DNA from 4 places in the Serratia entomophila genome. Region 3 is predicted to be linked to each of the others. Evidence: predicted binding sites of a transcription regulator. Region 3 holds the regulator's gene; each other region holds the start of a gene.
What was found. Region 3 encodes CRP, which controls carbon source genes, mostly activating them, when cyclic AMP is high. Its sites were predicted from a motif close to ATGTGANNNNNNTCACAT; they were not measured.

Region 1: yrbN (protein YrbN) is a predicted target of CRP. The motif match lies at 1,293-1,310, and genes of this name have one in related genera.
Region 2: idnO (gluconate 5-dehydrogenase) is a predicted target of CRP. The motif match lies at 1,129-1,146, and genes of this name have one in related genera.
Region 4: glpT (glycerol-3-phosphate transporter) is a predicted target of CRP. The motif match lies at 1,070-1,087, and genes of this name have one in related genera.

What each region holds. Positions count from the first base shown of each region.
Region 1 is NZ_CP082787.1:411,565-413,768, reverse strand. Features, by position in the region: gene KHA73_RS01920 (DEAD/DEAH family ATP-dependent RNA helicase) at 1-1,216, opposite strand, end outside; gene yrbN (protein YrbN) at 1,206-1,280, opposite strand; gene nlpI (lipoprotein NlpI) at 1,528-2,204, opposite strand, start outside.
Region 2 is NZ_CP082787.1:3,420,593-3,422,796, forward strand. Features, by position in the region: gene idnD (L-idonate 5-dehydrogenase) at 1-273, opposite strand, end outside; gene idnO (gluconate 5-dehydrogenase) at 297-1,061, opposite strand; gene KHA73_RS16570 (LacI family DNA-binding transcriptional regulator) at 1,325-2,204, shown strand, end outside.
Region 3 is NZ_CP082787.1:199,560-201,763, reverse strand. Features, by position in the region: gene KHA73_RS00835 (OsmC family protein) at 1-67, opposite strand, end outside; gene crp (cAMP-activated global transcriptional regulator CRP) at 448-1,080, shown strand; gene KHA73_RS00825 (YccS/YhfK family putative transporter) at 1,132-2,204, shown strand, end outside.
Region 4 is NZ_CP082787.1:4,655,972-4,658,175, reverse strand. Features, by position in the region: gene glpT (glycerol-3-phosphate transporter) at 1-841, opposite strand, end outside; gene glpA (anaerobic glycerol-3-phosphate dehydrogenase subunit A) at 1,206-2,204, shown strand, end outside.

The DNA.
Region 1 (2,204 bases), 210 kb from region 3:
CACGGTACATGTCCAGATCGCTGCTTTCCAGCTGCTGCTGGACTTTAGCGGCGAACTTGGCCAGACGACGTTGACCCAGCAGTTCTGCGTTTGGCAGCTCAACTTCTGGAATGGTCAGCTTCATGGTGCGTTCGATGTTGCGCAGCAGGCGGCGTTCGCGGTTTTCCACGAACAGCAGCGCGCGGCCGGCACGACCGGCACGACCGGTACGGCCGATGCGGTGAACGTAAGACTCGGAATCCATCGGGATGTCGTAGTTCACAACCAGGCTGATGCGCTCAACGTCCAGACCACGGGCCGCAACGTCGGTGGCGATCAGGATGTCCAGACGACCGTCTTTCAGACGCTCCAGGGTTTGCTCACGCAGCGCCTGGTTCATGTCGCCGTTCAGCGCGGCGCTGCTGTAACCGCTGCGCTCCAGCGCTTCGGCCACTTCCAGGGTCGCGTTTTTGGTGCGCACGAAGATGATCGCCGCGTCAAAATCTTCCGCTTCCAGGAAACGCACCAGCGCTTCGTTCTTACGCATGCCTTGCGCAGTCCAGTAGCTCTGGCTGATGTCTGGGCGGGTAGTGATGCTGGATTGAATGCGCACTTCCTGCGGCTCTTTCATAAAGCGGCGGGTAATGCGGCGAATAGCTTCCGGCATGGTGGCGGAGAACAGCGCGGTCTGATGTTCAGCCGGGATCTCAGCCATGATGGTTTCTACGTCTTCGATAAAGCCCATACGCAGCATTTCGTCGGCTTCATCCAGCACCAGGCCGCTCAGGTTAGAGAGGTTCAGGGTGCCGCGTTTCAGGTGGTCCAGCAGACGGCCTGGGGTACCTACCACGATTTGTGGGCCCTGACGCAGGGCGCGCAGCTGCACGTCATAACGCTGGCCGCCGTACAGGGCCACAACGTTTACGCCATGCATGTGTTTGGAGAAATCGGTCATTGCTTCGGCAACCTGAACCGCCAGTTCGCGGGTTGGCGCCAGCACCAGGATCTGAGGTGCTTTCAGGTCTGCCTGCAGGTTATGCAGCAGCGGCAGCGAGAACGCTGCGGTTTTACCACTACCGGTCTGCGCCATGCCCAGCACGTCGCGGCCGTTCAACAGGTGAGGAATACACTCAGCCTGGATCGGTGATGGTTTTTCATAGCCCAGATCGGTCAGGGCGGAAATGATCGGAGCAGACAGCCCCAGGTCAGCAAAAGAGGTTTCAAACTCAGTAGTCATGTACACGTGCCTCATTAATAATGGCAGCCAGTCTACATAACTCGTCGAGAAAATTTTCAGTCATTTTCATTGAAAAGTGTGAACCGGCTCAAATTAGATTATAAAACGAACAAAAAAGCCCTCGCCCGTGAAGGCGATAACTTTGGCTATAAAACCAATGTCGATCAGGCTGATTACCCTTCATCTTTCAAGCTGCCGCTGCGTTGGCTGCTCTCCCTCACCCTCGTCACTTAGTGAACTAAGCTCCCAGGGATTCGTTCGATTGCCGCCTTGCCGCAACTTGAAATCTATTGGGTAGAGGTGTTCGTCAGCTATTGCTGGTCCGATTCCGATAGGTCGTCTTGTTCTTGGCCCAAAAGCGCCAATTCCAACAATGCATAGCGGTGCTCAACGAAGTTATGAACGTTGTTAGCAACCGTCAGTTTGAACAGCGCCGAAGCGGTGTCCTTGTCCCCCAGACTCAGGTAGTGTTTACCTAAATAGAAGTCAGTTTCACTGAGATGCTCAGCGAGCGAAGTGTTATCCGTTGCATCTGCCTTGAGGCGTTCCATCAGCGTTTTTTCGCTAATGTTGCCCAGGTAGAATTCGACAATATTCCATCCCCATTGCCCTCTGTTCGCTTTGTCATAACGCTGCTTGAGCGCTACGTCAGCCTTCTTGGGATCGATTTCTCGCTCCACAAGATACAGCCACAACGAACGGAAGGGATCGTTTGGGTCGTCTTGATAAAACGCCTGCAGATCATCCTGCGCCAACGGGAAGCGGCCGCCATAATACAATGCGATGCCCCGGTTTAAACGCGCGTAATTGTAAGTTGGATCAAGCTCTAGTACAGAATCAAACGCTTCATAGGCAGCATCAAAATTGCCTGCCTGCGTTAAGTAAATGCCCAGGTAGTTGAAAACTTCCGGCATATCAGGACGTATCGCCAGCGCTTGCGAGAAATCATTGCGCGCCAGTGCACGTAGCCCGAGGCTATCATACAGCA
Region 2 (2,204 bases), 1.8 Mb from region 3:
TTTGCTGGGGTTGAGCGCGACCTTCTGCCCCGGCGTCAGCCGCGGAGAATCGCTGGCGACCACCTCGCCGATCGCTTCGTGCCCCAGCACCATCGGCTGCCGCACCTGAAAATTGCCGACCTTGCCTTCCTGATAGTAATGCAGGTCCGAGCCGCAGATGCCGCCGCGGCTGATTTTCACCAGCGTGCCCTGCCCCTGGTACTCCACCTCCTGCGCCACCACCGCCACGTCATATTTGCCGTTGATCACGCAGGACTGGGTTTGAATTTTCATCTCGGTTCTCCCAAGCGGGCGTGTTATACCGCCGCAGACATGCCGCCATCGACAAACAGCAGGTGGCCGTTAACGAAATCGGAGGCTTTGGAAGACAGGAATACCGCCGCGCCGATCAACTCCTGCGGATCGCCCCAGCGCGCCGCCGGGGTGCGCTTGGTCAGCCAGGCGGTGAACTCCTGATTGTCGGCCAGCGCCTGGGTCATTTCCGTTTTGAAATACCCGGGCGCGATGCCGTTAACCTGGATGTTATAGCGCGCCAACTCTACGCACATGCCGCGCGTCAGCATTTTCACCGCCCCCTTCGAAGCGGCGTAAGGGGTGATGGTGTCGCGCCCCAGCTCGCTTTGCATCGAACCGATGTTGACTATCTTGCCGCTCTGGCGCCGAACCATATGCCGCGCTACGGCCTGCGACACCATAAATACCGCCTTCTGGTTAACGGCGATAATGTCGTCCCAGTCTTTTTCCGGGAACTCGGTAAAAGGATGGCGCCGCTGAATACCGGCATTGTTGATCAGTACGTCGATCGCGCCGATCTGCTCTTCAACGCGTTCGATGGCGGCGTGGATCGCCTGCGTATCGGTCACGTCGAAGGCCGCCGCGTCGGCGTTGAACCCCTCGCTGCGCAGGCTATCGACCGCGCGCAGCGCGTTATCTTCGGTAGTGGCGTTCACCAAAATATGCGCGCCGTACTGCGCCAGACCGCGCGCCAGCAAGAAACCGATACCGCGCGAGGCGCCGGTTATCAGTATTTTTTTATTATCCAGCGAAAACAAATTGTTCATAACCTTCCCCGGCAATCTCATTCTGAATAGGATCAGCGCCTATCTCACCGGATTGTTACCGGTAAAAACGTGAGGAAGATCACTTAAAATCATGTTACTAAACCCTGTTACCCCTAACGTGAAGCCGCGCAGTCAATCCTGCCGGAAAACTCCAATACCTTATTGAATTATATGATTTTTATAGTTACCCATGGCGATTGTTATCACCAGATCGATTTGTTAACATGGCCTATTCGCCATTGCCATGCCCGTTAAGGCGCCAAATGAAAAACCAACGCGTTACGCTGCAGGATATTGCGCTGCTCGCCGGCGTAACCAAAATGACGGTCAGCCGCTATCTGCGAACGCCGGAAAAAGTGGCGGCCGAGACCGCCGCGCGCATTGCCCAGGTGATGCAAGAAGTGAACTTCACCGACGGCGATGACGCGCGCGCCAGCCAAAAACCGCGCATCGGCGTGCTGATCCCTTCCTTCAACAATCAGATTTTCGCCGATCTGCTGGCGGGCATCGAGTCCATTGCGCTGGCGCAAGGCTACCAAACGCTGGTGGTGAACTACGACTACAGCCAACAACGCGAAGAAGAACACATCGTCCAACTGTTGGCCTACCCGATCGCCGGTTTGATCCTCACCGATTCGGCGCATACTTTGCGGGCGGAAAAATTCCTCGCCGCGGCGAAGATCCCCGTAGCGCAGGTGATGGATTTGGACGGGCCGCCGGGCCGCATTGCGGTGGGCTTCGACAACTATCAGGCGGGTTACGACATGACCGAAGCGCTGCTCGCCAGCGGCAAGCGGCAGGTGGTCTACTTCGGCGCGATGTCGGACGCGCGCGACAACAAGCGCTATCAGGGCTATTGCCGGGCCATGGAGAATCAGGGGCTGACGCCGCGGCAGATTACGCCGCACCGGGTATCTTCGGTCTCGGTCGGCGCCGACATGCTGGCAATGGCGCGCCGGCTTTACCCTGAACTGGACGGCATTCTGTGCACCAATGACGATTTGGCGGTGGGGGTATTGCAGGCCTGTCTGCGATTAGGGCTGCGGGTGCCGCAGGATATCGCCCTGTCGGGCTTCCACGGCCTGGACATCGGCCAGGCCACCACGCCGGGCATCGCCAGCGTGATCACCCCGCGTTTTGATA
Region 3 (2,204 bases):
CCTGATGGCCGGAAGCCGATTCACCCAGAAACGTTAACCCTTCCACCCATTTAACTCTTGCCTGCATTCTGCTCACTCCGGTTGATTTCTTAAAATCAGAGTACGCTTTCGCATAGAAACAGGCAACGGAACCTGATGCTAATCATGCTGAAGCGAGACAACACAAGACACCCGCCTTACTCTGTGCTACAAACAGAGCCGCAATAAATCTTTCCGGGACATTGATTTCAGGGAAACGCCCAGGGAAAGGCTCCTTTACCGGTATGTTAACAGAATGTAGCTTGCAGCTCTCCCGGCAAGTTAATATGCTAGAGCGACAGCGTATATTTATGACACGCCTCAAAACCTGCCGATAGCCCTCGCTCAAACAGCGGCTACAGGCACGTTTTACAGGGAACTCTGACCCCTGTGACACAAGGCAGCGATAACAACAGAGGATAACAGCGAATGGTTCTCGGCAAACCGCAAACAGACCCTACTCTCGAATGGTTCCTGTCTCATTGCCATATCCACAAATATCCATCGAAGAGTACGCTGATTCACCAAGGTGAAAAGGCCGAAACGCTTTACTACATCGTGAAAGGCTCCGTCGCGGTGCTGATCAAGGATGAAGAAGGTAAAGAGATGATCCTGTCCTACCTGAACCAGGGGGACTTCATCGGCGAGCTCGGATTGTTTGAAGAAGGCCAGGAGCGCAGCGCCTGGGTTCGGGCGAAAACCGCCTGCGAAGTGGCTGAAATTTCCTATAAGAAATTCCGTCAGCTGATCCAGGTCAACCCGGACATCCTGATGCGCCTGTCCGCCCAGATGGCGAACCGCCTGCAGGTCACCTCCGAGAAAGTGGGCAACCTCGCCTTCCTGGACGTTACCGGCCGCATTGCGCAAACCCTGCTGAACCTGGCGAAACAGCCTGATGCCATGACCCACCCGGACGGCATGCAGATCAAGATCACCCGCCAGGAAATCGGCCAGATCGTCGGCTGCTCGCGTGAAACCGTTGGCCGTATTCTAAAAATGCTGGAAGATCAAAACCTGATTTCCGCCCACGGCAAAACCATTGTCGTCTACGGCACCCGCTAATCACTAAAAAAACGGCGCAGCAATGCGCCGTTTTTTTATCCTCTGCCTGCCATGTGGCGCCGCCTGATCTACCACCCGGAAGTCAATTACGCACTGCGGCAAACGCTGGTGTTGTGCCTGCCGGTACTGTTTGGTCTGGCGATCGGCCAGCTGCAGCTTGGCCTGCTGTTTTCACTGGTTCCCGCCTGCTGCAACATCGCCGGGCTGGACACGCCTCACAAACGCTTTTTTAAACGGCTGATCGTCGGCGGCTCGCTGTTCGCCTTCAGCAGCCTGCTGCTGCAACAGGCGCTGCTGTGGCAGGTGCCGCTGCCGGCGCTGATGCTCGGCCTGGCGCTGTTGCTCGGCGTCAGTGGCGAAATCAGCCCGCTGCACGCCCGGCTGCTGCCTGCGGCGCTGATCGCCGCTATCTTCTCCCTCAGCATGGCCGGCACCCTGCCTATCTGGCAGGCGCCGTTGCTGTACGCCGTCGGCACCGCCTGGTACGGCCTGTTCACCTGGTTCTGGTTCACACTGTGGAAGGAACAGCCGATGCGCGAATCGCTGAATCAGCTGTACCTGGAATTGGCGGACTACTTTGAGGCCAAGTATTCGCTGCTAACCCAGCACACCGACCCGCAGACCGCGCTGCCGCCGCTGCTGGCGCGCCAACAGAAAGTGATGGATCTGATCGGCCTGCTGTATCAGCAACTCAACTTCCTGCCGCACGCCGACAACCTTGAGCAGAAGCGCCTGCAGCGCGCCTTTCAGGTGGCGCTCGACCTGCAGGAACATATCACCGTCAGCCTGCATCAGCCGGAAGAAGTGCAAAAGCTGGTGGAGCAAAGCCAGGCCGAAGCGATTATCCGCCGCAACGCGCAGGTGATTGCCGGGCGGCTGCGCGTGGTGGCGCGCGACATCCTCTATCACCAGCATTCGCAACGCTTCAATATGGCGCACGAGCTGGCGGCGCTGGAGAAGGTGGCGGCGCAGCATGCCGACAATCCGGTCGGCCAATTCTGCTATTACCACTTCAGCCGCATCGCCCGCCTGCTGCGCACCCAGCATCCGCTGTACCGCCGCGATCTGATGGCCAGCCAGGCCCGCCTGCCTTTCTGGCCGGCGCTGACCAGTTACCTGTCGTT
Region 4 (2,204 bases), 540 kb from region 3:
TCAGGTAAGTCGGCGACCAGTCGAGGATGCCGTAGCGCAGCAGGTAAACGAACACGTTGGCGACCGCGATGTACCACAGCAGTTTGTTCGGCAGAATGTACTGCATGAAGATCTGCTTGGCGGTCAGCTCTTCTTCGGCTTTCTCGCTGTAATCGTCCGGATAGTCGTTCTTGTACTCTTCAATCGGCGGCAGGCCGCAGGACTGCGGGGTGTCGCGCATCAGGCCGAAGGCGATCAGGGCGACCAGAATGGCGCCGAAGGCCGGCATGTACAGCGCCGCGTGCCAGTCGTTGAACCAGGCCATGCCCAGCAGGAACAGCAGCGGCGGCAGGCCGCCACCCACGTTGTGGGCGCAGTTCCACACCGAAACGATGCTGCCGCGCTCTTTCTGCGACCACCAGTGCACCATGGTACGGCCGCACGGCGGCCAACCCATGCCCTGGAACCAGCCGCACAGGAACAGCAGCACGAACATCACCGCGATGCTGGAGGTGGCCCACGGCACGAAGCCCATGAACAGCATCACCGCCGCGGCCAGGATCAGGCCGGCGGGCAGGAATACCCGCGGGTTGGAGCGGTCGGAGACCGACCCCATGATGAATTTGGAAAAACCGTAGGCGATGGAAATGCCCGACAGCGCGAAACCGAGGTCGCCGCGGCTGAAGCCCTGCTCGATCAGGTACGGCATCGCCAGGGTGAAGTTCTTACGCACCAGATAGTAGGCGGCGTAACCGAAGAAGATCCCCATAAAAATTTGCCAGCGCAATTTACGGTAGAGCGGGTCGACTTTGTCGACCGGCACACGGGAAATGTGTGCTGCCGGCTTAAAAATACTCAACATGAGCGCCTCCGATGGCTTTATCTGTTATCACATCAATATGACCTTTTACGTTCATTTGATGATTGAGCGGATATCGAATGTGGTGTTTTTTTGTTCCATAACGAGCGCCATCCTAGTCAAATACGCCTGGTGTCGCTGTGATGAATGGCGCAAATGTTACACTTTTATGAAACTAACGCGGATTTTGAGCGATTCGTTAACGTTATGAAATAGAAAAAGGCCCAAAAATCGTGATTATGATCACATACATGGTTTTTTGTGGACATTTTTCTTTCGTTTTAGGTTCGTTATTGTTCCTTATCAAACAAAAACCCCAATAAGCGTGGCCCAATAGGGGCATAACCACGGATCCAGGGGGAGCGTTATGAGCAGTCTTTCAGCGGACGACGAAACGGATGTGATCATCATTGGCGGCGGCGCCACCGGCGCAGGCATCGCCCGCGATTGCGCCCGGCGAGGGCTGCGCTGCATCCTGCTGGAGCGCCACGATATCGCCACCGGTGCCACCGGCCGCAACCATGGCCTGCTGCACAGCGGCGCGCGCTATGCGGTTACCGACGGCGAGTCGGCGCGTGAATGCATTGAAGAAAACCGCATTCTGAAACGCATTGCCCACCATTGCATCGAAGCGACCGACGGGCTGTTCATCACCCTGCCGCAGGATTCGCTGGACTATCAGCAGCAGTTTGTCGCCGCCTGCCGCGCGGCGGGCATCGGCGCCGAGGCGATCGACCCGCAGCTGGCCCTGCGCCTGGAACCGGCGGCCAATCCGGCGATGATTGGCGCGGTGCGGGTGCCGGACGGCACCGTCGATCCGTTCCGCCTCACCGCCGCCAATATGCTGGACGCCCGTGAGCACGGCGCGCGGATCCTCACCTACCATCAGGTGGTGGGTTTGTTGCGCACGGGCGATCGCGTGACCGGCGTGCGCGTTTTCGACCATCAAAGCCAGAGACGATACGATTTGCACGCCGCCGCGGTGGTCAACGCCGCGGGCATTTGGGGCCAGCAGATTGCCGAGTACGCCGACCTGCGGGTGCGCATGTTCCCGGCCAAGGGCGCGCTGCTGATCCTCGGCCACCGCATCAATAACCGGGTGATCAACCGCTGCCGCAAGCCGGCGGACGCCGACATTCTGGTGCCGGGCGATACCATCTCGCTGATTGGCACCACCTCCACCCATATCGACTACGACCAGATCGACAACATGCAGGTGACGCCGCAGGAGGTGGACATCCTGATCCGCGAGGGCGCGCTGCTGGCGCCCGAACTGGCGCAGACCCGCATACTGCGCGCCTATGCCGGCGTGCGCCCGCTGGTGGCCAGCGACGACGACCCGAGCGGGCGCAACGTCAGCCGCGGC